DNA from 3 places in the Streptomyces sp. NPDC003034 genome. Region 3 is predicted to be linked to each of the others. Evidence: riboswitches for the same ligand, from Rfam matches in the RefSeq annotation. Region 3 holds a riboswitch; each other region holds the start of a gene.
What was found. Region 3 has a riboswitch for cobalamin ahead of ACWDX7_RS23090 (energy-coupling factor ABC transporter permease). Riboswitches for the same ligand answer to the same signal wherever they lie in the genome.

Region 1 (9,433 bases), on a different contig from region 3:
GTGAAGCCGGTCTCGCAGGAGCCGAACGTGCGCGCCGTGCTCAGCAAGGTCGAACTGGGAGAGGCCGACGCCGGGCTGGTCTACCAGACGGACGCCGCGAGCGCTCCGGACAAGGTCGATGCCGTCGACATCCCCGACGCGCAGAACGCCATCGCCTCGTACCCGGCCGCCAGCCTGAAGGAGTCCAAGAACGCCGAAGCCGCGGCCGCGTTCGTCGCCTGGCTTTCCGGCCCGGAGGCGCAGAAGGTCCTCGCGGACGCCGGCTTCCAGAAGCCGTAGCCCCGCCTCGTCCCCGCGTGGGGGCTGTCCGGTACTCCAACGGGGTCCGGGCAGCCCCCTTTTCGGTCTGCCACCACCCGCTGCCGACTGGCCGCTCACCGCCCGCCGTGACGCGAGGCGCAAGGGGCCGCACCCGGCTGGTCGGTCGCCCAGTACGCCGCGCGGCGCCCCGGTTCGCATGGTGCGCGGTGATCAGGCGGAGGCGAGGGAGATCTCCGTGGACTTGATCAGCGCGACGACCGAGGTACCGGCGCCCAGGCCGAGGGCCTCGACGGCGTCCTTGGTGATGGCGGCGGTCAGTTCCCCGCCCTCGACGGAGACCTTGACCGAGCCCATGGCGCCCCCGGCCGCCACCTCGGTGACGGTGCCGGCGAGCTGGTTGCGGATGGAGATGCCCTCGACGGGGCCGGTCGCGAGGGCGACCTCGGTGGACTTCACCAGCGCCTTGACGGCGGACCTTGACGGCCGCCATGGCCTCACTGGTGGTGATGGCCGTGATCGTGCCGGGGAGCTGGTTGCGGATGCTCAAACTCATGAAGAAATGCCTCACACATCGTTCGGAAACAACGGCGCCTGGAATGGCCTCCGTTATTGCCGACCCTACTGGAAGCGGAATATCCCGCCACACAGGCACGTCGCATGTGCCAACCCGAACTCCCCTTTAAGTTTGCGGATCAGGAGTGCTCTCACTTCACGGAATCCGCAGTGCTACCGGGCCGGACGACTGCCCATGCCGATACGGAACCCGGCCGTCAATTGCATATGCGGCCCGCCCCTTATTCAATGGCCGCATGTGCGGACGCGGAGGGCGGACAAGTTATGAGCTTGCGCCCGTTACTCCGTGGCCGCCGCCCCGGATGTGGGACCGATAGCTGCCCGGCCGTCCCCGTCAGGGTCGCTCCCTCTTGCACCCGTGGGGCTTGCGGGGTGGCCCCTGCCCGAAACAGCCCGCGGCACCCCAAGAGGTGAGGAATCGGCGAATCAGCAGCGGTGCCGTGCCGTGGTCGGCAGGATGGGCGGTATGGACAGTGGGGATATGGGGCCGGGCGGGTCGCGGCCGATCGTGGTGCGGGTGCCGGTGGAACCGGTGGAGGCGGCAGTGGAAGCCGACGCTGCCGACGCCGTGACGCGCGCGGGCAAAGTGGTCGTGCGGGGCCCGCTGTTCGGGGTGGCCTCACAGCGGGCCGGGGAGGCGCCGCGGTGGCGGGTGGAGGTGGCGGTGACGTCCGGCTGCCCTCAGCTGGCGCGCGACAGTCTGAACTCGCGGCTGTGGTTCCGGGCGAAGGACGAGGCACACGACAGAACGGAACGGCGCGCACTGCTGGCCGCGGTCGCCCGCCTGGAGAGCGAACGGGTCGACGACCTCCAGGCCGCGGGGACCCGGTACCGAGTCGTGCGCGCCGAGGAGTACGCGGGCTCCGGCCCGGACGGCATCGAACAGCCGCGCCCGACGGACGTGGAGTCCCTCGCTCCCGACTGGGCCCGCGGCGCCGAGGGACCGGAGATCGACGACGACCTCACCTTGGACCCGGACGCACCGGTCACCCCGACCCAGGCCGTCGAGCAGCTGGCGATGCGCGGCTTGTGCTACACCGGGTCCCGGTTCCCCGACGAGGTGCTCGCCGACTCCTGGCGCGCGCTGGACACCCACCCCGACGTGCTGCTCCTGCCCCCGACGTTCGAGGTGGTGGAGCAGACCGTCACCGGCTGGAAGCCGGTCAGCGGCCCGCACGCGAGCGCGCACGCCGCCCGCAAGTCCCTGGACTTCGCCCTGACGTGGATGTGGCCCCGCATGCGCGGCCTCATCTCCGAAGACGCCGACATGAAGACCGACGCCCGCACCATGACCACAGGCGAGGGGGCACCGGCCGGCCCACACAACGAGGAGCTGGCCGCATACGCCCAGGCGGCCGACACGCTGCGAGTCGGCCTCGTCAACCGGCTGGAATTCCAAGGCGGCGTCTACCAGATCGCCCGCACCCGCCGCCTGCTGCGCTGGGGCCCCGACGGACCGGAAGGCCCCCGCCCGTCCGACGTCAACAGCCAGGAGCCCGCCCGCATCCACCCTCCGCTGGATGAGGACGGAAACGTGCTCCCCGAAAGCTGACAACAGCCGGTCACTGTGGATCGTTGACCGTCGCATGACGCCGCCGCTTGAGTTGCTCTTCATGCCTCGGCAAGCTCGATCACCGCATCAGATCGCGCAAGTCGCCGGCGAGCGAGGCGATCGCCTCGGGATTGCGCGGGCTCTCCACCAGCTCCGCGTAGTCGAGGACGACGATGCGGTCGTGCTTGATCGCCGAGACGTCCTTGAGCGGCGGGTAGGACTTCAGGAAGTTCCGCTTCTCCTCGGCGCCGGTGTCCCCGTAGTCGTTGATCACGATCACCTCCGGGTCCCGCTCGACGACCGTTTCCCAACCCACGGTGGTCCAGCTGTCCTTGAGGTCCTTCATGACGTGGTCGCCGCCCGCCTTGGTGATGATGTCGTGCGGCCCCGCGTACGCACCCGAGGTGAAGGGCCTGTCGCGGCCGTCGTCGTAGAGGAAGACCCGAGGCCGCTCGGCTCCCTGCGGGGCCATTGCCTCCGCTTCGGCCACCTGCTTCCGGAACTTCGCGATGAGGGCCTCAGCGCGGTCCGCGACGTCGAAGAGTTTCCCGAGGTTCCGCAGGTCGGTGTAGAGCGCCTCAAGCGGCGGCATCACACCGCGCGCCTTGTCCGTCCCGTTGCGGCAGGACTCGGTCAGCAGGTACGAGCCGATACCGACCCTCTCCAGCTCTGCGGGGGTGAAGCCTTCCGCCTCGTTGAAGCCGTAGTTCCAGCCCGCGAACACCAGATCCGCGCGGGCGTTGAGCACCAGCTCCTTGTTGATCGTCTTCTTCGACAGCCACTCGGTCTTCTGATAGGCGTCCTTCCAGGGGACGGAGTCGAGATCGCCCTTGTCATCGGGCATGACGTAGCCCGCCATACGGTCCTCCAGGCCGAGCGCGAACATGATCTCCGTGATGCCGACGTCATTGGTGACCACGCGCTGCGGCGCGGCGGCGTAGGTCTTCTTCTGTCCGCAGTTCTCGATGGTCACGGGATACGGGCCGCCTGCCTTGGCCGGGCCCTCCCCGCCCTCGGGGGCGGTGACCTGCGCGCCGCAGCCGATGAGGGTCAGGGCAGCGGCCAACGCGAGAGCGGCGGGGCGTACGAACGAGTGCATCGGGGCTCCTCAAGAAGCGGGCTGAGCAGGCTGAGCGGGCGGGAGTAGATCGAAGAGCAGGTGCAGCGCCCCGGACTCGGGGTGCGGCACGCGGTGCGCCCGCACGCCGAAGACCTCGGCCAGCAGTTCGGGTGTGAGTACGTCGTACGGAGCGCCGCTGGCGACGATCCGGCCGCGCTCGATGACGTAGAGCAGGTCGCAGTGGACGGCGGCGAGGTTGAGGTCGTGGAGTGCGGTGAGCACGGTCAGCCGACTGCCGCGCACCAGGGACAGCACTTCCAACTGCTGCGCGATGTCGAGGTGGTTGGTGGGTTCGTCCAGGACGAGTACCTGCGGCTGCTGGGCCAGCGCGCGGGCGATCAGGACCCGCTGCTTCTCCCCACCCGAGAGCGTGAGGAAGCCGCGGTCGGCAAGATGGCCCGCGCCGACCCGCGCCAGCGCGGCCTCGCACGCCTGCCGGTCCCCGGTGGTGGCGCGGGCCGCGCCGCTCTGGTGCGGCAGCCGTCCCATCGCCACGACCTCGGTGACCGTGAAGTCGAACTCGGTGACCGACTCCTGGGGAAGCGCGGCCAGCCGGCGGGCTCCTTCGCGCGCGCTCATGGCGTGCAGGTCCTCCCCGCCGAGCCGCACCGTGCCGGCCACGGGGCGCAGCGCCCGGTAGACGCAGCGCAGCAGGCTGGACTTGCCGCTGCCGTTGGGTCCGACCAGTCCGACGAGCTGCCCGGCCCCCACTGCGAGGGTGATGTCCTCCACCAGCCGCGCGCCAGCGATCTCGACCGTCAGGTCATCGATGTCGATCCGCATCACGCGCCTCCGAGGGTGTACGAGCGGCGGCTCATCAGCAGGACGAAGCACGGCACGCCGATGACCGCGGTCAGTACACCCACCGGAAGCTCGGTCGGTGCCATCACTACGCGGGAGAGGATGTCCACCCAGATCATCAGGACCGCGCCCGCCAGCGGTGCGACGGCCAGCACTCTGCGGTGGTCGGCGCCGACCAGCATGCGTACGCCGTGGGGAACCATCAGTCCGACGAAGCCGATCGCGCCACTGACGGCGACGACGGCGCCGGTGACGGCGGCGCAGACCACGAAGAGCTCCTTGCGCAGGCGTCCCGCGTCCACGCCGAGCGCGGCCGCCGTCTCGTCGCCCATGGCGAGCGCGTTCAGCCTGCCCGCCGACAGCGTGAGATGAGCGAGGCCCGCGAGCACGACACCCGCGGCAATGGGCAGGGAGGACCAGTTGGCCCCGCCGAGGCTGCCGAGCATCCACATCATCGCGGAGCGGGCCGCCTCGCCGCGCTCGGCCGCGAACACCATGAACGTGGTGACGGCCGAGAACCCGTAGCACATCGCACTGCCCGTGAGGACCAGCCGCATCGGGGTCAGACCACCGGCGGTACGGGCGATCGCGTACACCAGCATCATGGCGAGCAGCGCGGAGAGGAACGCGGCGGTGGACAGCGCCCAGATACCGAGCACGCCCAGCGCACCGAAAAGCAGGACGGCGTTCGCTCCGACGGCCGCGCCCGAGGAGATGCCGAGGGTGAAGGGGTCCGCGAGCGCGTTGCGGACCATCGCCTGCACGGCGACGCCGATGAACGAGAGCCCCGCGCCGACGACCGCGGCCAACAGGGCTCGCGGGAAGCGCAGTTCCCAGACGATGGCGTACGCCGGCACCTCGCCGGGGGCTATCGCCCCGCCCGTCAGCCCGGACCAGAGATGACGCAGCACCTCGCCCCAGGAGAGTCCGGAAGCCCCGATCCCCGCCCCGCAGACGACGGAGAGCACCAGTGCGGCGGACAGGGCTACGAACAGGGGTGGCACTGGTACGCGCCGTGGCGGCGCCGGCCCGGTGCCCGTGCGGGGAGCGTACGGCGGCGCGGCGGTGCTGCTGTGTTCGACGGGTATGGCCACGGGCGGATCGCCTTCGCCTCGGGCCGTGCCACACGCCAAGGGAGCAGACCACGACGCGGTGCGTGCGGCGCAGCACCCTCTCGCAGTCCACGGCGAATTGTCAGGAGCCTTCACCGCCGCGGGTAATCGGGCTTGCGGGGACGGACCTGCGTACAGGTCCCGTCACCGCTTACCGTTGCGGGTCAGCGCCGGACTTCCACCGGACTTCCCCCACGGGGCGTGTGCAGCCTATCGCGCTCCCCGCAGGGCACGTGCCGGGACCAGCCGTGAACGGACGCCCCGGACAGGAGGCGGGTGTGCGCGGGCCACCGCAGGGCGGAGGGTGCGCCGGCGGTCGGCCGACTGTCCGGTCAGCCCAGTCGTCTGGTCGGCCCTCAGCTGTGCGGCACGGGCCCGTGCTCGCCGCAGCGGAACGGCTCCCCCTCGGAGAGGGGGAGCCGTTTCCGTCCGGGTGGGACCGTGTCGCTCAGGCGTGGCTGTGGTGGCGCTTGTTGCCGGTGACCAGTCGGTAGACGGCGAGGAGGATGACGGAGCCGACGATGGCGGCGATCCAGGTGGAGAGATCGAAGAAGCCGTCGATCGAGTCGACGCCGAAGATGACCTTCCCGAGCCAGCCGCCGAGCAGGCCGCCCGCGATACCGATGAGCATGGTGATGATGATGCCGCCCGGGTCCTTGCCCGGCATCAGAGCCTTGGCGATGAGGCCCGCGAGCAGTCCGATGAGGATCCAAGCCAGAATGCCCATGATGCGTCTCCTACCTCGATGAATAAAGCCGGTGTTAACGATCGTCTTTACCGTGCGGAGGTTTCCAAACGTCCCCATCCCTTGATCATTTTGCAGACCCGGGTCTGGCCACGCCCGGCAGGGCTGGGCGCGGGCCGGTGGTCGCAGGCCCGGTTCGCGGGCAGAGGAGCCGGCCGTGAGGGGGGTGGGGGCTCGGCATGCGAGGGGTGAGGGACCGCCGTAAGGTAGAGCGGGTGGCCGATCGCGCCGTCCGCAGGACGTGAAGAGCGACGCGTGCGCTGTGCCCGGCACGCATCCGCCTGTCGCTGAGGTGGGGACGCCCCAACCGCAACTTTCCGTCCGTCGAGAAGCGTTGCGGCCATTGCGCCGCCGCATCAGCCCCTGGAGGGCTGATGTGCCCACCCCGCCGGATATCGGCGCTCTTTCGCGTACTCGTCCCGCACGGACATCTTCAGCGCTGACCAGTCTGGCGTCCACCAGGTACACCGGGAGGTTATCCATGGCGGTTCTGTGCAAGCCGGCCATCGCGGTCCCCGAGTACGTCATCACCAACGAGGAAACACTTGAGCTGGCCCGGCGCCTGCATGGCGACCATCCGCAGCTGAGTCTGGCCCTGCGGCTCATCGAGAACACCGGGGTGCGCGAGCGGCATCTGATCCAGCCCATCGACGCGGTCCTGCGGCATTCCGGCTTCGATGTCCGCTCCGCGGTGTACGAGGCGGAGTCGAAGGCCCGTGTGCCGGCCGTGGTGCGCACGGCGCTCGCCGAGGCCGAACTGGAGCCGCGGCAGATCGACTTGATCGTCTACGTCTCCTGCACCGGCTTCATGATGCCGTCGATGACGTCGTGGCTCATCAACACAATGGGCTTCCGTCACGAGACCAGGCAATTGCCGATCGCCCAGCTGGGGTGCGCCGCCGGAGGGGCTGCCATCAACCGCGCCCACGACTTCTGCCTGGCCCACCCCGGCGCCAACGTCCTCATCGTCGCCTGCGAGTTCTGCTCCCTGTGCTACCAGCCCACCGACCTGAACGTGGGCTCGTTGTTGTCCAACGGGCTTTTCGGCGACGGCATCGCGGCCGCCGTGGTCCGCGGGCGGGGCGGCACCGGGGTGCAGCTGGAGCACAATGCCTCGTACCTCATCCCGGACACGGAGGACTGGATCTCCTACGCGGTTCGCCCCACCGGCTTCCACTTCCAGCTCGACAAGCGTGTGCCCGGCACCATGGAGCCCCTCGCACCGGTCATGCGCACCGTCGCCGAGGAACACCACTGGAACGCCAGCAAGCTCGACTTCTACGTCATCCACGCCGGAGGCCCGCGCATCCTGGACGACCTGAGCTACTACCTCGACGTACCGCCGGAGGCATTCCGCTTCAGCCGCGCCACCCTGACCGAGTACGGCAATATCGCAAGCGCGGTCGTGCTGGACGCCTTGTCGCGCATGTTCGACGAAGCATCAGCCTTCGACGGGCACCGGGGCATGATCGCCGGCTTCGGCCCGGGCATCACCGCCGAATTCTCCCTGGGGACCTGGTCCACCGGATCCGATGACCAGGAGTGACCCGCGCGCACCGGCGGCCGAGTGCGGCGAGGCCGCCGCGCCGTTGACGCCGTGCGGGGGTCAGGAGGGCGGGCGGGCGGCCAGGGCTTCGGCAGCGGTGGGGTAGGCGCGGAACACATCCTTCAGGCCGGTGAAGTGCAGCATGCGGCTCAGCCGGTCGGGGATGGCGACCAGCACCACGCTTCCTTCCGCCTGCTGGGCGCAGCGCCAGATGCCGACCAGGGCGCTGAAGCCCGATGAGTCGCAGAAGGTGACCTGGTGCATGTCCAGGACCAGGTGGCGGCGGCCCTGCTCGATCAGGGCCAGGGCCTGGTCGCGTACGGAGGGAGCGGTGTCGTGGGTGAGTTCGCCGGTCACGGTGGCTATGGCGAGGTCGCTGTCGATGTACTGGCAGGTCAGGTGGACGGTGGGGCTCACGGGCGTCTCCTGGGCTGCGGGCCGGTAGGGGCGGTGGCCGCGGCGATGGTGGGTGCGACGCCCGTGACACCGTCCACTGCGGTGTCACGGGCGGGGACGGTCAGGGCGGGGACGGACAGGGCCAGCAGGGCGACGTCGTCGTCGGCGCCCTGGGGCAGGGTGTCGATGAGGTCGACGGTGTCCTCGATGAGTGCGGTGGCGTTCAAAGGCCGGGTCCGGCCGGTCAGGAAACGGGCCAGCCCCTCCTCGCCGATCATCGTGCCGTCCTCGGTGCGGGCTTCGATGAGCCCGTCGGTGTAGAGCAGCAGCGCCTCGCCGGGGGCGAGGCGAAAGGTGCGGGAGGCGAAGGAGGCCTCCGGCAGGGCGCCGATGAGCATGCCGCCCTGGAGGTGGACCGGGTCGGCCAGCCGGCTGGTTCCGTTCATGCGCAGGTGGTAGAGCGGGGGGTGGCCTCCCGTGGCCACCGTGACGGTGAAGGAGTCGTCCCCGGCGGGTTCGAGGATGCCGAAGACGGCGGTGCAGTACCGGGTGCCGACCGCGGGGTCCAACAGCAGCGCGCTGTTGAGCGCGGTCAGGACGTTGTGGGGGTCGGGGTCGATCAGGGCGGCGGCGCGCAGGGTGTAGCGGGTCAGCGAGGTCACCGCGGCGGCCTCGGGGCCTTTGCCGCACACGTCTCCGAGGAAGAACGCCCACCGGCCGCCGTGCAGCGGGAAGACGTCGTAGAAGTCGCCGCCCACGTGCTGCGGGGAGGCGGCGGCGTAGTGGCAGGCCAGCTCCAGGCCCGGCACCACCGGGAGGGCGGACGGCAGCAGGGTGCGCTGGAGGGTCGCGGCGAACGTGGCGAGAGCGGCCGTGTCGCGTTCGGCCCGCTTGCGCGCCTCCTCCTGGACCTTGCGGCGCTCCTGCTCGGCGCGCACGGCGTTCAGAGCCGCCAGGCGCATCTCCAGTTCGTCCAGCACGATCGCGGCCAGATCCGCGAGGGTGGCGGTGTCGTCGCCGGTGATGTCGCGCGGCTTGGTGTCCAGGATGTTGACGGTGCCCAGCCGGTGTCCGTCGTGGGTGATGATCGGCGCCGCGGCATAGAACCGCACGCCCATGGGGCCCGTCACCAGGTCGTTGGTGCGGGCGACCGGGTCGAGGAGGGTGTCGGGGATCACCAGGGTGTCATCGGTGAGGATCGCCGAGGTGCACAGTCCGGGCCCGCGGCTGATCTCGCTGACGCCGTCCAGGCCGTGGGCGGCCTTGAACCAGATCCGGTCCTCATCCACGATCGTGATGGTTGCCACCGGCACCTTGAACAGCCGTG
Region 2 (9,433 bases), on a different contig from region 3:
CCTGCTGCGCGACGAGCTGCGGGCGCAGGCCGGGATCGGCTCGGCCATCTGCGCCACCGGGGCCGTGATGGCCCTGGGCGTGGCCGTCGCCGGCCTGTGGGCCCTGCCCGTCTTCAGCGTGCCCCTGCTGTTGACCCAGCTGTCCTTCCACCGCATCGCCGCGATCCGCACCACCTACCGCCAGACCATCACCTCCCTGGCCCGGGCCACGGAGATCGCCGGTTACACCGCGCCGGGCCACGCCCGCCGGGTGGCCGCCCTCAGCTGCTCGGTGGGCCGGGAGCTGGGGCTCTCGGAGCGGGAGCTCACGGTGCTGGAGTACGCCGCCCTCATGCACGACATCGGCCAGCTCGCCCTGGTCGATCCGGTCCCGGCCGGGGCCACCGCCGAGCTGCCCGCCGCCGAAGCGCGCCGGATCGCCGAGCTGGGCGGGGAGGTGGCCCGGCGGACGGGGGTGCCCGCGGAGGTCGCCGTGGTGGTGGAGCGGCAGGCGGACCCGTACCGGGAGCAGCCCGTCACCGCCCGCATCGTGCGCGCGGTGAACGCGTACGAAGACCTCGTCGGCGGGAGCCGTCACCCGGGTGGCTCACTGGCGGCTCTGGAGCAGCTGCGCCTGGGAACCGGCCACGACTACCAGCCGGAGGTGGTGGAATGCCTCGCGAGGGTTCTGGGCAGGGGCGGACGTGACAGAGTTGTTCCCGCCCGACGTGGGTAACCCATGGGTAATGAGCGGCCGTCCGAGTGGACATGGTTGGATGCCAGTAAGAGTGTCGTGAGAGTGTCCGCAAGGCTGCACCGTTGTCCCAGCCACCGCTGGGAGGTGCCCCCAGGCAGGCGGGAATCGTGAGGATCTTCGGGAAGGTACGGCATCGGCCCTCCGCCTCGTGGCGGCAGGCCACCGACCGCGCGTTCACGCTGATCGGCGACGGTCGGTACGAGGACGCGGGCGCACTCCTGACCAGAGCCGCGGACCTGGAGCCATGGCTGTCGGAGTCCTGGTTCAACTTGGCGCTGCTGCACAAGTTCCGGCACGACTGGGAGCAGGCGCGGGCCGCGGGGCTGCGGGCCGTCGCCCTGCTGGACCGGGAGACCGGCGCCCCGGACTGGTGGAACGTCGGGATCGCCGCCACCGCGCTGCAGGACTGGCCGCTGGCCCGGCGGGCCTGGCAGGCGTACGGGCTGAAGGTGCCCGGAGACCCCCACGGCGGGGGCGCGGGCGGCAAGTCCAACGGCGAACCGGTCGGTATGGAGCTCGGCAGCGCCGCCGTCCGGCTGTCGCCCGAGGGGGAGGCGGAGGTGGTCTGGGGCCGCCGGCTGGACCCGGCCCGCATGGAGGTGCTGTCCATCCCGCTGCCCTCCTCGGGGCGGCGCTGGGGCGAGGTCGTCCTGCACGACGGCGTACCGCACGGCGAGCGGGTCACCGCGGCCGGGCCCTCGTACCCCGTCTTCGACGAGATCGAGCTGTGGGCGCCGTCGCCGGTGCCGACCTGGGTGGTGCTGCTGGAGGCGGCCACCGAGGCGGACCGCGACGCGCTGGAGCAGCTGGCCTCGGACGCGGGCTTCGCCGCCGAGGACTGGTCTTCCTCGGTGCGGCTGCTGTGCCGGACCTGCTCGGAGAGCGAGATGCCGAGCGACGAGGGCGACGGGGAGCACCTGGATCCGCACGACCACAGCGAACCGGGGCATCCCGGGCCGCTGGGGCACCGTACGGCCGGTTCCGGTTCCCTGTGGGTGGCCGAGCGCGAATGCGGCATCGCGGCGCCGGCGGGTCTGGTGCGCGGGCTGCTCGACGGCTGGGTGGCCGACAGCCCCGACAGCCGTGAGTGGCGGGATCTCGAAGAAGTCTGCTGAGCCCGGGCCGTAGGCTGTACGGGCACATCGGTGGCCGTCGGCAGTCATCGATGACCGGGACTTACGGAAGGCGTACGGCGGACATGGCGCAGCAGGAGAACGAGGTGGCCGAGGTCGAGACCCGGACCGGGGTGAGCGACGACGGGTACGTCGTGGACACCGAGGACTGTGCGGAGCGCGAGCTCGCCCACCGCCAGCGCGGCACCGCCCGCCCCATCACGGTGGTCGGCAACCCGGTCCTGCACCGGGAGTGCAAGGACGTCACCGAGTTCGGCGACGAGCTGGCGCGGCTGATCGACGACATGTTCGCCAGCCAGAAGGCCGCCGAGGGCGTGGGCCTGGCCGCGAACCAGATCGGCGTGGACGCCAAGGTCTTCGTCTACGACTGCCCGGACGACGACGGCAAGCGGCACACCGGTGTCGTGGTCAACCCGAAGCTCGTGGAACTGCCGGCGGCCGCGCGGGTGCTGGACGACTCCAACGAGGGCTGCCTGTCCGTGCCGACCGCGTACGCCTCGCTGGCCCGCCCGGACTACGCCGAGGTCGAGGGCCAGGACGCGCAGGGCAACCCGATCAAGGTGCGCGGCACCGGCTACTTCGCGCGCTGCCTCCAGCACGAGACGGACCACCTGTACGGGTACCTGTACATCGACCGGCTCTCGAAGCGGGACCGCAAGGACGCCCTGCGCCAGATGGCGGAGGGCACCCCGCGCTACGAGACGGTCCCGAACGACTGACCCGGCCGGCCCGCTCGACGCGGTGGCCCGGCCGGCCTCGCGCACCACGCGCAAAGGCCCCGCTCCACAACCGGAGCGGGGCCTTCGCGCGTGCCCGGAGGCTACGGCCGGCTGCCGTCGGCCGGCGCGGTGTCCGACTCGCTGCCGCCGGTGGTGGCAGGAGCGGTGTTCCGGCCGTTGTCGGCCGGCGGGGCACCCCATCCGCTGTCCGCGGAAGCGGTGGCGCCGGCGCCGCCGACGAGCAGGGCGGCGAACGCGGCGGCGGTGATGATACGGGCGGTACGGGACATACAGGCTCCCCTGGGCTGGTGAGAGGTGCGCGACCCGAGCGTCGTGCGGTGCGGTCGGGGCGAACCCCATCACGGTACGACACCAACCGGTTACGCAGGGGGTTGGTTTGGGACAAGTGTTCTACGGTTCTCGGCCAATGGCGGGGCACCGGGGCAACGGCTCGACGCACAGGTCGGGCCGCTGCCCCCGGCGGTCATCGGCAACCGGAGTCAGAAGTCCTCGTCCAGGTCGACCGTGCCCTCGACGGCGACCTGGTAGGCCGACGGGCGGCGCTCGAAGAAGTTGGTCAGCTCCTGGACCCCCTGCAGCTCCATGAAGGAGAACGGGTTCTGCGAGCCGTACACCGGCGGGAAGCCGAGCCGGATCAGGCGCTGGTCCGCGACGCACTCCAGGTACTCGCGCATCGACTCGGTGTTCATGCCCGGCAGGCCCTCACCGCACAGGTCGCGGCCGAACTGCAGCTCCGCCTCGACGGCCTCCCTCAGCATGTCGGTGACCTGCTGCTGGAGGGCGTCGTCGAAGAGCTCCGGCTGCTCCTTGCGGACCGTGTCCACGACCTCGAAGGCGAAGTTCATGTGCATGGTCTCGTCGCGGAAGACCCAGTTGGTGCCGGTGGCCAGGCCGTGCAGGAGCCCGCGGGAGCGGAACCAGTACACGTACGCGAAGGCGCCGTAGAAGAACAGCCCCTCGATGCAGGCGGCGAAGCAGATCAGGTTCAGCAGGAAGCGGCGACGGTCCGCGGCCGTCTCCAGGCGCTCGATCTTCTCGACCGAGTCCATCCACTTGAAGCAGAACTGCGCCTTCTCACGGATGGAGGGGATCTCCTCGACGGCGTCGAAGGCGGCCGCGCGGTCGGCCGGGTCGGGCAGGTAGGTGTCGAGCAGCGTCAGATAGAACTGGACGTGCACGGCCTCCTCGAACAGCTGGCGCGACAGGTACAGGCGCGCCTCCGGGGAGTTGATGTGCTTGTAGAGCGTCAGCACCAGGTTGTTGGAGACGATCGAGTCGCCCGTCGCGAAGAAGGCGACCAGCCGGCCGATCATGTGCTGCTCGGAAGGCGTCAGCTTCGCCAGGTCGGCGACGTCCGAGTGGAGGTCGACCTCCTCCACCGTCCACGTGTTCTTGATCGCGTCCCGGTAGCGCTCGTAGAAATCGGGGTAGCGCATCGGACGCAGCGTCAGTTCGAAGCCCGGGTCGAGCAGGTTCTTGGTGATGCCGGGGTCGGTGGTGCTCATTACTGGCAGGCCTCGCAGGACTCGGGGTTCTCAAGGGAGCAGGCGAGCGCGTCCGCGTCGGCGACAGCCTGCGGGAGCGCTACGGGGGCAGAGGTCGCGGCGGCGGTGGTGGTGCCGCCCTGCGCGGCGCGGGCGATCTTCGTCGCCGGGCGGGAGCGCAGGTAGTAGGTGGTCTTCAGGCCCTGCTTCCAGGCGTACGCGTACATCGAGCTCAGCTTGCCGATGGTCGGCGTCTCCAGGAACAGGTTCAGCGACTGCGACTGGTCGAGGTACGGCGTACGGGCCGCCGCCATGTCGATCAGTCCGCGCTGCGGGATCTCCCACGCCGTGCGGTACAGCTCGCGGACCTCGGCCGGGATCCAGCCGAAGCCCTGGACCGAGCCGCTGGCGTCGCGCAGCGCCTCGCGGGTCTGGGCGTCCCACACGCCGAGCTTCTTCAACTCGTCCACCAGATAGGCGTTGACCTGGAGGAACTCACCGCTCAGCGTCTCGCGCTTGAACAGGTTGGAGACCTGCGGCTCGATGCACTCGTACACGCCCGCGATCGAGGCGATCGTCGCGGTCGGGGCGATGGCCAGCAGCAGCGAATTGCGCATGCCGGTCTTCGCGATGCGGGCGCGCAGCGCGTCCCAGCGCTCGGGCCAGTGCTGCTCGGCGCCCTCGTAGTGGTCGGGGTGCAGGACGCCGCGTGCGGTACGGGTACGCTCCCACGCCGGAAGCGGGCCGCTGCGCTCGGCGAGTTCCGCGGAGGCCTCGTAGGCGGCGAGCATGATGCGCTCGGCGATCTTCGTGGACAGGGCCTTCGCCTCGGCGGAGTCGAAGGGCAGCCGCAGCTTGAAGAAGACGTCCTGCAGGCCCATCGCGCCCAGGCCCACCGGGCGCCAGCGGGCGTTGGAGCGGCCGGCCTGCTCGGTCGGGTAGAAGTTGATGTCCACGACCCGGTCGAGGAAGGTCACGGCGGTGCGGACGGTCTCGTCCAGGCGCTCCCAGTCCATCACCTCCCGCCCGTCCCCGGCTCCCGTCAGCACGAAGGCCCCGAGATTGACCGAGCCGAGGTTGCATACGGCCGTCTCGCCGTCGTCGGTGACCTCCAGGATCTCGGTGCAGAGGTTCGAGGAGTGCACGACCGCGCCCGGCTCGGCGGTCTGGTTCGCCGTACGGTTGGAGGCGTCCTTGAAGGTCATCCAGCCCTGGCCGGTCTGCGCGAGGGTGCGCATCATCCGGCCGTACAGGTCGCGGGCGGGCATGGTCTTGCGGGCCAGTCCGGCGGCCTCGGCCTTGCGGTAGGCGGCGTCGAACTCGTCACCCCACAGGTCGACCAGCTCGGGCACGTCGGCCGGGGAGAAGAGCGACCACTGGGCGTCGGCGTTGACGCGGCGCATGAACTCGTCCGGCACCCAGTGGGCCAGGTTGAGGTTGTGCGTACGGCGCTGGTCCTCACCCGTGTTGTCGCGGAGCTCCAGGAACTCCTCGATGTCCGCGTGCCACGTCTCCAGGTAGACGGCGGCGGCGCCCTTGCGGCGGCCGCCCTGGTTCACGGCGGCCACGGAGGCGTCGAGGGTCTTCAGGAACGGCACGATGCCGTTGGAGTGGCCGTTGGTGCCGCGGATCAGCGAACCGCGGGCGCGGATGCGGGAGTACGAGAGGCCGATGCCGCCCGCGTGCTTGGAGAGGCGCGCGACCTGGTGGTAGCGGTCGTAGATCGAGTCGAGCTCGTCCAGCGGGGAGTCCAGCAGGTAGCAGGAGGACATCTGCGGGTGCCGGGTACCGGAGTTGAAGAGCGTGGGGGAGGACGGCAGATAGTCCAGGCGGCTCATCAGCCGGTACAGCGAGGCAACTTCCTCCACGGCGGCCACGCTGTCGTCCGCGGCGAGGCCGCAGGCCACGCGCAGCATGAAGTACTGCGGGGTCTCGATGACCTGACGGGTCAGGGGGTGGCGCAGCAGGTAGCGGCTGTGCAGGGTGCGCAGGCCGAAGAAGCCGAAGCGGTCGTCGGCGCCCTCGGCGAGGGTGTGCTCGACCAGGGAGTCGAGGCGGCCGGCATGGGTCCGTACGAACGCGGCCGTGCGGTCGGCGATGAGCCCCTCGCGGTGGCCGACCGCGACCGAGGCCGAGAAGGAGGTGGCGCCCTGGCCGACGGCCTCGTCGGCGACGGCCAGCGTCAGCAGGCGGGCGGCGAGCCGGGAATAGGCCGGGTCCTCGGAGATCAGGCCAGCGGCGGCCTCGGTGGCCAGAGCGCGCAGTTCGGCCTCGTCGGCGACGGAGCTGCGGCCCCGCAGCGCGGCGGCGGCGACGCGGCCCGGGTCGGTGTCGGGGAGGTCGGCCGTCAGCTCGGTGAGGGTGCGCAGCAGCGCGGCCCCGGGACCTTGCGGCGCGGACGGGTCGGACTCGGCGCGCGGTGCGGTGGGCGCGATGGTCACGGGGGAGCTCTCCCTCACTCGGCCCGGTCATCGGCGGGGCGGGGCGGGGCGCAGCGCATGCGGGCGTGCCGGATACGCGCACACCGCACGGCGTCCACCGGCCCAACCGCGAGGCCCGGACGTATCGGCACCCGGTTCGGTCGAGCCGGGCGCGCTGTCGGCAGGTCCTCGGACTTGCGGTGCACGAACGAGTGCACTTCATACCGTTGCGGGACAGTTCCGGATTCGCACCGGATTCCCCTGCGGCGACAGCAGCCCTGAGCATACATGTGGGGGCGGCCCCCGGCGGTAGCCCCCACATGTTGTGTCGTGTGCGACGCGCCGTCCCTGTGGCGTACCTCTCCGCTATCGTCGGAGAGAGCACCGTCGAGGAAGGCGAGCGAGGCATGACCGTGATGACTGACCGTCCCCTGATGCTGCCCGAAGAGTTCGAGGCCCTGGCGCGCATAGGCGCCCGCGAGATCGAGGGGCTGAGACTGGAATTCATCGACGGGAAGCTGGGGGCCAAGGCCGTGCCGGACGGGGACCATGACCGGATCGTTCTGTGGCTGGCCCGCCTGTGCATGCAGCACCGGCCGGAGCTGTGGCTTCATGTCGAGCGGGGGCTGAAGGTCCAGGAATATCGCTCGGGCAGAGTCCGGCCCGACGGGTGCTTGGCCCCGGATGACGCGTTTGTCGGCCAGGGAGAGTGGGCCGATCCCGCCCCTGTTCTCATGGTGGTCGAGGTCACCTCGTACGACTCCGACACGGATTCGCGTGACAGGAACGAGAAGCCCCGCGCGTATGCCGAAACCGCTATCCCCGTCTACTTGCTGATCGACCGGGACGCGTGCGAGGTCGTGGTACACAGCGAGCCCAATGGGCGGCGGTACGAGATGGTCCACACCGTTCACTTCGGCAAGGACGTCGAGCTTCCCGAGCCCGTCGGTATCACCCTCCCGACCGAGCCCCTCAAGGACTGGGTGCGCTGAACGCGAGGAAGGGCCCGCCGAATACGGCGGGCCCCCCGTACGTGTTCAGCAGCAGCGGAAGCCCTCGCGGGGGTCCGCCTCGCGGGCGTCCGTGCGGGCGCGTTCGAAGGCGCGGCGGGTCATGACCTCCGCGTCCGGGTCGTGGGAGCGGGCGTGGGTGACGTACCGGTCGTAGGCCGCCTCGCCCGAGAACTCCCGTACGTAGAACCGCACCCGCGCCAGCGTGCCGCGCAGGCTCATGACGCCGCGGGCTCCTTGACGCGGCCGCCGTTCGAGTCGAGCCCCGCGGCGGCGAGTTCCGCCTTCTCCTCGGCGGTCGCGATCAGCCCCGCCGGTGCGATGATCTTCGACTCGGTCCACGGCGCCTCGGAGAGCTTCACGGACTCCGGAGCGCTGATGGCCTTGAAGCAGGTCCGGGCCGCCTCCACCAGCACGACGATGATCAGGACCGCGAACAGCACCGACAGCACGCCGTCCACGGTGGCGTTGGTGACCACGGTGTGCATCTCGTCCATGGTCTTCGCCGGCGCCAGGACCTTGCCAGCCTCGATGCCCTCCTGGTACTTGTCGCGCTGCGCGAAGAAGCCGACCCGCACGTCCTGCGAGAAGATCTTCTGGTAGCTGGCGGTGAGGGTGACGGCCACGTCCCACGCGAGTGGAACACCCGTCACCCAGGCCCACTTCAGGCGCCCCGACTTGATCAGCAGCGTGGTGCAGACGGCCAGGGCGACCGCCGCGAGCAGCTGGTTCGCGATGCCGAACAGCGGGAAGAGCTGGTTGATGCCACCCAGCGGGTCCTTGACGCCGACCCACAGGAAGTAACCCCAGCCGCCGACGACGATGGCACTCGCGAGCCACACGCCCGGCTTCCAGCTGACGTCCTTGAAGGACTTGTGCACGTTGCCCAGGGTGTCCTGGAGCATGAACCGGCCGACCCGGGTGCCCGCGTCGACCGTCGTCAGGATGAACAGGGCCTCGAACATGATGGCGAAGTGGTACCAGAAGGCCTTCATCCCGGCGCCGCCGATCACGGCCGAAAAGATTTCCGCCATTCCGAGTGCGAAGGTCGGCGCGCCGCCCGTACGGGAGAGCAGGCTCGTCTCCTCGATGTCCTTCGCGGCCTGCGCGAGGGCCTCCGGGCTGATGGCGAAGCCGAAGTTCGTCACCGCCTGCGAGGCGCTCTCGACGGTGGTGCCGACGACGCCGCCGGGGGAGTTGACCGCGAAGAACAGGCCGGGCTCGATGATGCAGGCGGCGATCATCGCCATGACGGCGACGAAGGACTCGGTCAGCATCGCGCCGTAGCCGATGACCCGGACCTGGGTCTCCTTCTGGATCATCTTCGGGGTGGTGCCCGAGGAGACCAGCGAGTGGAAGCCGGACAGGGCTCCGCAGGCGATGGTGATGAAGACGAAGGGGAACATGGAGCCCGCGAAGACGGGGCCGTCGCCGCGGGTCGCGAAGTCGGTGACCGCGGGCATCTTCAGGGTCGGCATGGCGACGACCACGCCCACCGCGAGCAGCGCGATGGTGCCGACCTTCATGAAGGTGGAGAGGTAGTCGCGGGGCGCGAGCAGCATCCACACCGGCAGCACCGACGCGACGAAGCCGTACACGATCATCCATATGACCAGCGTCTCCTTCTCCAGCGTGAAGGTGCCGGCCAGCGAGGACTCGGCGACCCAGCCGCCCGCCACGATCGCGAGGAGCAGCAGCGCGACGCCGATGGCCGAGACCTCGGTGACCCGGCCGGGACGCAGCACGCGGAGGTAGAAGCCCATGAAGAGGGCGATCGGGATGGTCATCGCGATGGAGAAGACACCCCAGGGGGAGTGCGCCAGCGCGTTGACGATGACCAGGGCCAGCACCGCCAGCAGGATGATCATGATGGCGAACACGGCGATCAGGGCGGCGGCTCCGCCGACGGG
Region 3 (9,433 bases):
GCGGCGGCGTCATCCTGTCGACGCAGGAGCTGGCCAAGAAGATCAACTCCGCGGTCTTCCCGGGTCAGCAGGGCGGCCCGCTGGAGCACGTCATCGCGGCCAAGGCGGTCTCCTTCAAGATCGCGGCCTCGGAGGACTTCAAGGAGCGCCAGGTGCGCACCCTGGAGGGCGCCAGGATCATCGCCGAGCGCCTGGTGCAGCCGGACGTCACCGAGGTCGGTGTCTCGGTCCTGTCGGGCGGTACGGACGTCCACCTGGTGCTCGTGGACCTGCGCAACTCCGAGCTGGACGGCCAGCAGGCCGAGGACCGCCTCCACGAGATCGGCATCACGGTCAACCGGAACGCGATCCCCAACGACCCGCGGCCGCCGATGGTGACCTCCGGCCTGCGGATCGGTACGCCGGCCCTGGCCACGCGTGGTTTCGGCGCCGAGGACTTCACCGAGGTCGCGGAGATCATCGCGGCCGCGCTGAAGCCGGCGTTCGACGGGGAGAGCCTCAAGGCGCGCGTCCGCGCCCTCGCGGCGAAGTTCCCGCTGTACCCCTCGCTCTGAGCGATGGATCCACCCTGCCGTCGGAGTGAGCCGTGGCGCCACTTCGACGGCAGGGCCCGGGCCCGTGACGGGTGGAAGGGTTTGTTGGTGAGGCCGCCGGGCGTCCGCCTCGGTCTCCGGGACGGCGGACCGTCTCCGTCCGTACCGGGGCGACCGGTTCTCGCCCGGTGGTGCCCCTCGGGACATGCCGGGCCGGCGCTCCTGGCAGCTGCCGGGGCGGTGAGCCGGGGCCGCGCCAGAGGTCGACCCCTCCGGTGCGACCGGCCGGTGCGCCTTCCGGTCACAGCACCGGGGAGGGCCGGCCTGCTCGTACGGGCGCTCGGGCGCTCGGGCGCTTCTCATCGCCCCCGGGCCGTGTGGGATTCCTGGCGCCGGGCAGCCGAAGGGGGCGGCCCGCGGTGTCCGGCGCCGTGCGTCGTACGGCGGAGGGCTACTGGACGTACTCGGGCGCTCCCGCCAGGCGTTACGGCGCAGTGCCGGATGCCATGGGCTGGGGGCGGCCGGACGGGAGCCCTCCGCACGGCTCGGGTGTGAGCCGCCCCACATCCGGTCCGCCCGCGGCCCCTCTCCGCCTCGGCGGGCGGACGAATCGTTCATCTCCACGCGTTACGCTCATCAGCCGGACACAATCCGCGCAATCCGCCTCTCCCGCACCTCCCACCCCACGAGCAGACAAGGGAGTCCGCCACCGTGGCCATCTCGGTCTTCGATCTCTTCTCCATCGGCATCGGTCCCTCCTCCTCCCACACGGTCGGCCCGATGCGAGCGGCGCGCATGTTCGTGATGCGGCTGAAGAAGGACGGGGTCCTCGCCCAGACCGCGTCCGTCCGCGCCGAGCTTTTCGGCTCCCTCGGCGCGACCGGCCACGGCCACGGCACCCCCAAGGCGGTGCTGCTGGGCCTGGAGGGGCACTCCCCCCGCACGGTGAACGTCGAAACCGCGGACGCGGAGGTCGAGCGCATCCGCAAGAGCGGCCGCCTGCGGCTCCTGGCCACCGAGATAGGCGACGTCCACGAGATCGCCTTCGACGAGCCGAACCAGCTGATCCTCCACCGTCGGCGCTCCCTGCCGTACCACGCGAACGGCATGACGCTCTTCGCGTACGACGAGGCCGGCGCCCCGCTGCTGGAGAAGACCTACTACTCGGTCGGCGGCGGTTTCGTCGTGGACGAGGACGCGGTCGGCGAGGACCGGATCAAGCTGGACGACACCGAGCTGAAGTACCCCTTCCGTTCCGGCGACGAGATGCTCCGCCTCGCGAACGAGACCGGCCTGTCCATCTCCTCCCTGATGCTGGAGAACGAGAAGGCCTGGCGCACGGAGGAGGAGATCCGCGAGGGCCTCCTGGAGATCTGGCGCGTCATGCAGGCCTGCGTCGCGCGCGGCCTGTCCACCGAGGGCATCCTCCCCGGCGGCCTGCGCGTCAAGCGCCGGGCCGCCGCCACGGCGCGCCAGCTGCGCACCGAGGGCGACCCGATGCTGCACCGCAGCGAGTGGGCGACGATCTACGCGATGGCCGTCAACGAGGAGAACGCGGCGGGCGGCCGCGTCGTCACCGCGCCCACCAACGGCGCGGCGGGCGTCCTGCCGGCGGTGCTGCACTACTACATGAACTTCGTGCCGGGCGCGGACGAGGACGGCGTGGTCCGCTTCCTGCTCGCCGCGGGCGCGATCGGCATGCTGTTCAAGGAGAACGCCTCGATCTCCGGCGCCGAGGTCGGCTGCCAGGGCGAGGTCGGCTCGGCCTGCTCGATGGCGGCCGGCGCCCTCGCCGAGGTCCTGGGCGGCACGCCGGAGCAGGTCGAGAACGCGGCCGAGATCGGCATGGAACACAACCTGGGCCTCACCTGCGACCCGGTCGGCGGCCTCGTCCAGATCCCCTGCATCGAACGCAACGGCATGGCGGCGGTCAAGGCGGTCACGGCGGCCAAGATGGCGATGCGCGGCGACGGCTCCCACAAGGTCTCCCTGGACAAGGTCATCAAGACCATGAAGGAGACCGGCGCCGATATGAAGGTCAAGTACAAGGAAACGGCCCGCGGCGGCCTCGCGGTCAACGTCATCGAGTGCTGACGCAGCCGTATCCGTACGGACCAGCCGAAGGCCCCGCACCTCGCAGGAGCAAGGTGCGGGGCCTTCGGCATTCCGGTCGGCTGCTCAGGCACGCGACGGTGAGCCTGTCCTGGTGTGACACGGTGCGGCCGCGGGGTTGATGTCACAGCCTCCGGTGGAGCCGGTGCTCGCCCATGCCCGGGAGACGGGGCCGGCACCGGGTGTGCTGACCGGTCGGCTCGACGCTCGTCCAGTCGTGACGCGGCTCGCTGATCCAGCGCCACTTCCCCGCCTCGTCACCGCCGCGTGCCGGCTTTTCACCGGCAGCAGCATGACCGCGCCGGAGGCCTGGCTACGGCGACGGCAGAGAACCGGTCCGTAGCCGGGCCCGAACCGGTCCGGAGGTGCCGTCCCGTCGTGGCCCTGCCAGGGCAGCCCCGTACGGCCGAATGTGCCCGCCACCGCGTGTAGCCGCGTACGGTATCCCCACGGGTGTCGGCCCCCGCTGTCCGGTCCGTGGGGCGGGTCGCGGTCGGGAACCGTTCCGTCGGATCGGGCGTGAACTCTTGATGGAGAGTCGGCTGGTGGAGGGGATCTGATGAAGACGCGCACGATCGTGAGCCTGGCGGTTTCGGGATGCGTGGCGCTGGTGGCGTGCGGGTGCGGTCCGGAGAAAGCGAAGGACAACGCTGACGCGAAGCCTTCCCAGCCGTCCGCGTCCACATCGGCGAAAGCGCCGTCGGGCACGCCGTCCGCGTCCGCCGGAACCGAGAAGCCGTCGGCCACTGTGAGCGGTGACCAGCCCGCGCCCAAGACGAAGGAGCGCGCGATCCAGCGGTACGAGCAGTACCTCCACGGCCTCGGGCGTGAGGACATCGGCACGGTCTGCGAAGTGGCCGGGCCCGGCGCGAAGAAGGCGGAGGAGCAGGGTTTCGGTCCGTGCACGTCGACGTACGTGATCGTGTTCCAGATGATCTCACCCGAGCAGAAGAAGGCCCTGCAGACCGCGACGGTAGATCCGCAACGCGTCAGCGTGCGCACCCTCGACAAGATCGAAATGCCGCTCGAAGCGGTCCGGTCCTCCGCCACCTTCTCCGACGAGGACTTGGGCAGCTACACCCTGGAGTACCTCAAGAACGACTACTACATCACCGACGGAAAGTGACTGGCACGGGCCGATGGTGGTGAGCGGCCGCGCCGGGTCTGCGGCCATTCGTCTGGTTCCCGTATGCGGGGTGTGGTCGCCGGGTATCAGCACAGGGTGAAGGGGACCGGTTACAGGGAGAGTTGGTACGAGCAGCGGCTGCCTTACTGGTTGCTGGGACTGGTCGTCCTGGCCGCGGCGCTCGGTGGTCTCCTCTCCGCCCAGGCGATCGTGGACGGTTACCGGGCGACCGACGTCTACCGGCAGGCACCCGTGTGCGAGGGCGAGGGCTGCGTACAGGTTCGGATGGGCGAGGTTCGCGACCGGGACACCGGCGAGCGCTGCACGTCGAACGGTACGAGCACGGGCGCGACCGGTGGCGAGAGCTGCACCACGACCTACGCCCTGAAGGTCGCGTGGCCCGGAAGGTCGCAGTGGCTGGAGGTCGGCGCGGAGGCGTACGCGGAGGCCAGGACGGGGGAGCGAGCCCAACTGCGGTTATGGAAGGACCAGGTGGTCGGCCTGGAGGTGCTCGGACACTCCCGCACGTACGCACCGGCGTCCCAGACGGACATGGGGTCCTCGATGACACTGGCATGGCTCGCTCTCGGCGTCGCCGCCTGGGCACTCGCGAGCGGCCGGCTGATCACCCTCCTGCCCATGGGTTTCGGCTGGCTCATGGTGAGCATCACGATCCTCATGATCGGCCCCGACGTCCTGATGTGGTCGCCCGTGGTCTATTGGGGTGCCCTGACGGTGCTGGCGGCCGGCGTGACATACGGCGCGCGAGCGATCTTCCGGATCTGAGCGCGACTTCCGGAGCGGTCGGGGCGACGTGGGGCGAGGTGCGCGCCCGCCGGCCGCCATGCCGGTCCTTATTGCCGCCCACTCCCGAACGGCGCCGTCGCCACCCGGGGCGGCTGCGCGTTCCCGACCGAGTGGCACGCGCCGGCGTCATGTACGTGCTGCGGACCGGTGTCGCGTGGCGCGATGTCCCCACAGAGACCCCGCTCGCCATCACGCTCACCGGCGGCAACCGGCACGACGTCACCCAGCTCCCGCCGCTGCTGGACCCCGTCCCGCCGATGCGGGACTGCGGGGACGCCCCCGCACAAGCCGCGGCGTCCGTACGCCGACCGGGGCTACGACGCCGACAAACAGCGGTGCACCGATTGCCGGTCACACTGACGGTGACGGACGGGCCGGCATTCTGATGATGTGCAACTACGCGGTCGCGATACCAGGGCCAGGTGCTCCATCGCACGCGGGCCGGGCGGCGGTCCGGCGGGAGGAATCTCGGCGGTGGGGTAGGGGCGGGGCGTGGGTGGGCCGGCCCGAGGGGCGGGCGGAAACCCCACGCCGAGAGAGAGGTACACCCGTGGCCGTTACCGAACACCGCATCCTTCCGCTCCGGTTGGAGGACATAGCCGCCGACATCCCGATCCGCGGAGCCTTCACCTACCGCTCCGACCGCCCCTACGAGGTCTCCCTCGACCTGCGGGGGGCCGGGATGCATCTGGCCCACTGGGTGTTCTCGCGCGACCTCCTGCTCGACGGGGTGACCTGTGCCAGCGGCGAGGGCGACATACAGATCTGGCCACGACGCAAGGGCACCGAGACGCGGATCTTCCTCGCCTTCGGCAACGGCGTGGAGAACTGCGTGGTCTCCGCGCGGGCCAAGGACGTGCACGGGCTGTGCCGCCGGCTCACGGAGCTGGTGCCGCGCGGCGAGGAGCGGCGGCACTTCGACCTCGACGCGGAGCTGAGCGCGCTGCTGGCCCGCTGAGGCGTGCCGCCCGGCCGGCGAGGTCCGCACAACACGCCCCCATTATCACGGCGGGCCAGTGCAACCGCGGACCGGCGCCGGGTGTCTCTACAGGTGACAGCATTGTCCCCGTCTCTGGAGAATCGGGGGGACGTCATGAGCCACCCACGTCGTCTACGTCACCGCAGGATCGTGGCCCTGGCCACGGGAGCCCTGCTCACCGCCGCTCTCGCGCTCGCCGCACCGGCCTCCGCCGCCGGCACCACCACCGCCGCCACCGCCACCGCCACTCGGGCCCAGGCCCAGACCCAGACCCCGCTCGTCGTCAATGCCCGCTGGGGCGGACACTGCACGTACGACCGGATCGTCATCGACCTGCAGGGATACGTCCCCGGGTACACCGTCACGCCCGTCTCGCAGCTGTACTACGACGGGTCGGGCAAGCCCGTCCCGCTGGCCGGAAAGTACTTCCTGGAGATCCGCCTGCATCCCGCCGCCGCCCACACCGAGGAGGGGGAGAGCGTCTACCAGGGCCCCCGGTTGCAGAAGATCTACCTGAGCAAGCTCAAGGGAATCGCCTTCACCGGCGACTTCGAGGGGTACGTGACCTTCGGCGCGGCCTTCGACACCAAGCCGGTGTACTCCACCATGGTCCTGCACGCGCCCGAACGGCTCGTCGTGGACATCGCGCACCCGAACGTCTGCTGAGGACCTCCCGCCAAGACCGGCAGTGGCCGCCCGGCCCTGCCGGTCTTCGCCATGCCGCGACCCTGGCGGGCGGGCCGCGGCGGCGACGGCAGGCACCGGCGTGCGCGGCGCCCGCGCGCTCCGCGACCGCACCCGCGCGCCGGTCGGTTTGTTACCGGTCCGCGCGGCCGACTAGGGTCAGCGGGCCTTGGTGTTCGGGAAACCGGTGAGAAACCGGTGCGGCCCTCGCCACTGTGATCGGGAAGTCCGGCTCCACTCCTGCGGGAAAGCCACTGGGACCGTGCGGGAAACCGTACGACCCCGGGAAGGCGGAGCACCGGGCATCAGCACCCGTGAGCCAGGAGACCGGCCGGGGCGCGTTGTCCATCCACGAGGTGCTGGAGAGGTCTCCCTACTCATGCATATAGCCGAGGGGTTCCTGCCCCCCTTGCACGCGGTCGCCTGGGGCGCCGCGTCCGCTCCCTTCGTCGTCCACGGTGTCCGCGCCCTCACCCGCGAGGTGAAGGCCAATCCGGAGAGCACGCTGCTGCTCGGGGCGGCCGGCGCGTTCACCTTCGTCCTGTCCGCGCTGAAGATCCCCTCGGTGACGGGCAGTTGCTCCCACCCCACCGGCACGGGCCTCGGGGCGATCCTGTTCCGGCCGCCGATCATGGCCGTACTCGGCACGATCACCCTCCTCTTCCAGGCGCTGCTGCTCGCGCACGGCGGGCTGACCACGCTCGGCGCCAACGTCTTCTCGATGGCCGTCGCCGGGCCCTGGGCGGGCTACGGGATCTACCGGCTGCTCCGCCGTTTCGGCCTGCCGCTGATGGTGACCGTCTTCTTCGGCGCCTTCTTCGCCGATCTGGTCACCTATTGCGTCACCAGCGTCCAGCTGGCGCTGGCCTTCCCCGACCCCGGTACGGGATTCGCGGGCGCGCTCGCCAAGTTCGGCGGCATCTTCGCGGTCACGCAGATCCCGCTCGCGGTGAGCGAGGGGCTGCTGACCGTCCTCGTGATGCGGCTGCTGATGCAGTCCAGCAAGTCGGACCTGGTCCGTCTCGGGGTCGCGAAGCTCACGCAGGGCAAGACGAAGCCGGAGGCGGCGGTCTGATGACCAGGAACGCGAAGATCAATAGCCTGTTGCTGCTCCTGGTGGCGGCGTTGGCCGTGCTCCCGCTCGCCCTGGGAATGGGCGAGGGCAAGGAGGAGCCCTTCGCGGGCGCGGACGCCCAGGCGGAGGCGGCCATCAGCGAGCTGAAGCCGGATTACGAGCCCTGGTTCTCCCCTCTCTACGAGCCCCCGTCCGGGGAGATCGAGTCCGCGCTGTTCGCCCTTCAGGCGGCGATCGGCGCGGGCGTGCTCGCGTACTACTTCGGCATCCGCAAGGGCCGCCGGCAGGGCGCCGCCATCGCCGCCGCGGGCCTGGCGAGCCAGGACGGGGCCGCCCCCGCGGCCGGTGCCGGTCCGGCCGCTCCGGTGACCGGGCCCGGGTCCGCGCCGGATCCGGACGGGGCCGCCCCCGCGGGCCTGGCCGGCTCGGCCGCAGCGCCGACCTCCGCTCCGGCAACGGCAACCGCGCCCGCTGTCGGTCCCGCCGGTGCGGCGAAGGGGCCCGGGGCCTCCCCCGCATCGCCCACCGCGCCGGAGGCGTAGGGCAGTGCTCCCGATCGACGTGGCGGCGCACGGCAGTCGCTGGCGTCGCCGCCACCCTCTGGAGAAGGCCCTGCTGGGCCTGGGGCTCACGGTCACCGCGGTGTGCCTGCCGCCCTGGCCCGGCGGGCCGCTGGTCGCCGCGGCCACCCTGGCCCTGCTCCTGGGGCCCGCAGGGGTGGCCGGGCGGCAGCTGTGGCGGGCCTTCCGGATCCCGCTCGGCTTCTGCTTCACCGGGGCGGCGCCGCTGCTGTTCGCCGTGGGCGGCCCGGCCGGGCTGGTCTCGCTGGCCCCCGACGGCCCCCGGCACGCGGGTGAACTGCTGCTGCGTACCTCGGCCGCCTCGCTCGGCGTGCTGCTGTTCGCCTTCACGACGCCGGTCTCGGACGTTCTGCCCAGGCTGGTGCGGGCGGGGGTGCCGGCCCCGGTGGTGGACGTGGCCCTGGTCATGTACCGGATCGGCTTCCTGCTGCTCGACTCCCTCACGCAGATCCGCCGCGCCCAGGCGGCCCGCCTGGGGCACGCCGGCCGGGCGGCGGCGTGGCGTTCCCTGGCCGGGCTCGCGGCGACCGCCTTCGTACGGGCCTTCGACCGCGCGGCCCGGCTCCAAGTGGGCCTGGCGGGGCGCGGCTACGACGGCGCGCTGCGCGTGCTCGTACCCGAGGCGGCGCTGTCCTGGCGGTTCCTGACCGGATCCGCCGTTTTGCTGACCTCGCTGGTCGCGGTCACCCTCGCCCTGAAGGAGCTGTATCCGTGATTCCGTTGGTGGAACTGGTGGGCGCCGGCTACGCGTACGAGGACGGCCCGCCGGTGCTGTCCGGCGTGGACTTCGAAATCGTGCCGGGCCGGGCCCTGGTCCTGCTGGGCCGCAACGGCAGCGGCAAGACCACGCTGATGCGGCTGCTGAGCGGCGGCCTGCGGCCGGTCTCGGGCGCGCTGCACCTCGACGGCGCGGCGGTGACGTACGACCGGGCGGGCCTGACCCGGCTGCGGACGGCGGTGCAGCTGGTCGTGCAGGATCCGGACGACCAGCTGTTCGCGGCCTCGGTGGAACAGGACGTCTCCTTCGGGCCGTTGAACCTGGGCCTGCCGGCCGGGGAGGTACGGGCCCGGGTGGACGCGGCGCTGGCCGCGCTGGACATCACGGCGCTGCGGGAGCGCCCGACCCATCTCCTGTCCTACGGGCAGCGCAAGCGTGCGGCGATCGCGGGGGCGGTGGCGATGGCGCCGCGCGTGCTGATCCTCGACGAGCCCACGGCCGGGTTGGACCCGGACGGACAGGAGCGCCTGCTCGACGTCCTGGCGGGCCTGCGTTCGGCCGGGACCACGGTGGTGATGGCCACGCACGACGTGGACCTGGCCGTGCGCTGGGCGGACGACGCGGCGGTCCTGACCCCGGCGGGCATCCGCCTGGGCGCGGCCGCCACGCTGCTCTGCGATCCCGCGCTCCTGGCCGAAGCGGGTCTGCGCCAGGCCTGGTCCCCGGCGGTGACGGCGCTGCTGCGGGCCCACGGCCTGCTGGGCGCGCGGGCTCCCGGGCCCCGCACTCCCGAGGCCCTGTCCGCCTGGCGGCCGGTA

Region 1: linked by a shared signal. The riboswitch ahead of ACWDX7_RS14355 (FecCD family ABC transporter permease) and the one ahead of ACWDX7_RS23090 (energy-coupling factor ABC transporter permease) in region 3 are both predicted to bind cobalamin.
Region 2: linked by a shared signal. The riboswitch ahead of ACWDX7_RS21915 (ribonucleoside-diphosphate reductase subunit alpha) and the one ahead of ACWDX7_RS23090 (energy-coupling factor ABC transporter permease) in region 3 are both predicted to bind cobalamin.

The regions. Positions count from the first base shown of each region.
Region 1 is NZ_JBSFTS010000011.1:95,466-104,898, reverse strand. Features, by position in the region: gene modA (molybdate ABC transporter substrate-binding protein) at 1-279, shown strand, start outside; partial or broken gene ACWDX7_RS14375 (TOBE domain-containing protein) at 472-814, opposite strand; gene ACWDX7_RS14370 (DUF5954 family protein) at 1,301-2,386, shown strand; gene ACWDX7_RS14365 (ABC transporter substrate-binding protein) at 2,466-3,485, opposite strand; gene ACWDX7_RS14360 (ABC transporter ATP-binding protein) at 3,495-4,289, opposite strand; gene ACWDX7_RS14355 (FecCD family ABC transporter permease) at 4,289-5,311, opposite strand; cobalamin riboswitch at 5,501-5,634, opposite strand; gene ACWDX7_RS14350 (GlsB/YeaQ/YmgE family stress response membrane protein) at 5,868-6,146, opposite strand; gene ACWDX7_RS14345 (type III polyketide synthase) at 6,646-7,710, shown strand; gene ACWDX7_RS14340 (STAS domain-containing protein) at 7,771-8,127, opposite strand; gene ACWDX7_RS14335 (PP2C family protein-serine/threonine phosphatase) at 8,124-9,433, opposite strand, start outside.
Region 2 is NZ_JBSFTS010000023.1:58,391-67,823, forward strand. Features, by position in the region: gene ACWDX7_RS21890 (HD-GYP domain-containing protein) at 1-715, shown strand, start outside; gene ACWDX7_RS21895 (tetratricopeptide repeat protein) at 844-1,851, shown strand; gene def (peptide deformylase) at 1,935-2,588, shown strand; gene ACWDX7_RS21905 (hypothetical protein) at 2,690-2,878, opposite strand; gene ACWDX7_RS21910 (ribonucleotide-diphosphate reductase subunit beta) at 3,089-4,114, opposite strand; gene ACWDX7_RS21915 (ribonucleoside-diphosphate reductase subunit alpha) at 4,114-6,534, opposite strand; cobalamin riboswitch at 6,677-6,809, opposite strand; gene ACWDX7_RS21920 (Uma2 family endonuclease) at 6,921-7,505, shown strand; gene ACWDX7_RS21925 (YbdD/YjiX family protein) at 7,551-7,745, opposite strand; gene ACWDX7_RS21930 (carbon starvation CstA family protein) at 7,742-9,433, opposite strand, start outside.
Region 3 is NZ_JBSFTS010000025.1:85,039-94,471, forward strand. Features, by position in the region: gene glyA (serine hydroxymethyltransferase) at 1-554, shown strand, start outside; gene ACWDX7_RS23060 (L-serine ammonia-lyase) at 1,245-2,627, shown strand; gene ACWDX7_RS23065 (hypothetical protein) at 3,394-3,771, shown strand; gene ACWDX7_RS23070 (hypothetical protein) at 3,868-4,557, shown strand; gene ACWDX7_RS23075 (hypothetical protein) at 4,689-4,964, shown strand; gene ACWDX7_RS23080 (SsgA family sporulation/cell division regulator) at 5,129-5,536, shown strand; gene ACWDX7_RS23085 (AMIN-like domain-containing (lipo)protein) at 5,672-6,223, shown strand; cobalamin riboswitch at 6,395-6,591, shown strand; gene ACWDX7_RS23090 (energy-coupling factor ABC transporter permease) at 6,621-7,316, shown strand; gene ACWDX7_RS23095 (energy-coupling factor ABC transporter substrate-binding protein) at 7,316-7,858, shown strand; gene cbiQ (cobalt ECF transporter T component CbiQ) at 7,863-8,612, shown strand; gene ACWDX7_RS23105 (energy-coupling factor ABC transporter ATP-binding protein) at 8,609-9,433, shown strand, end outside.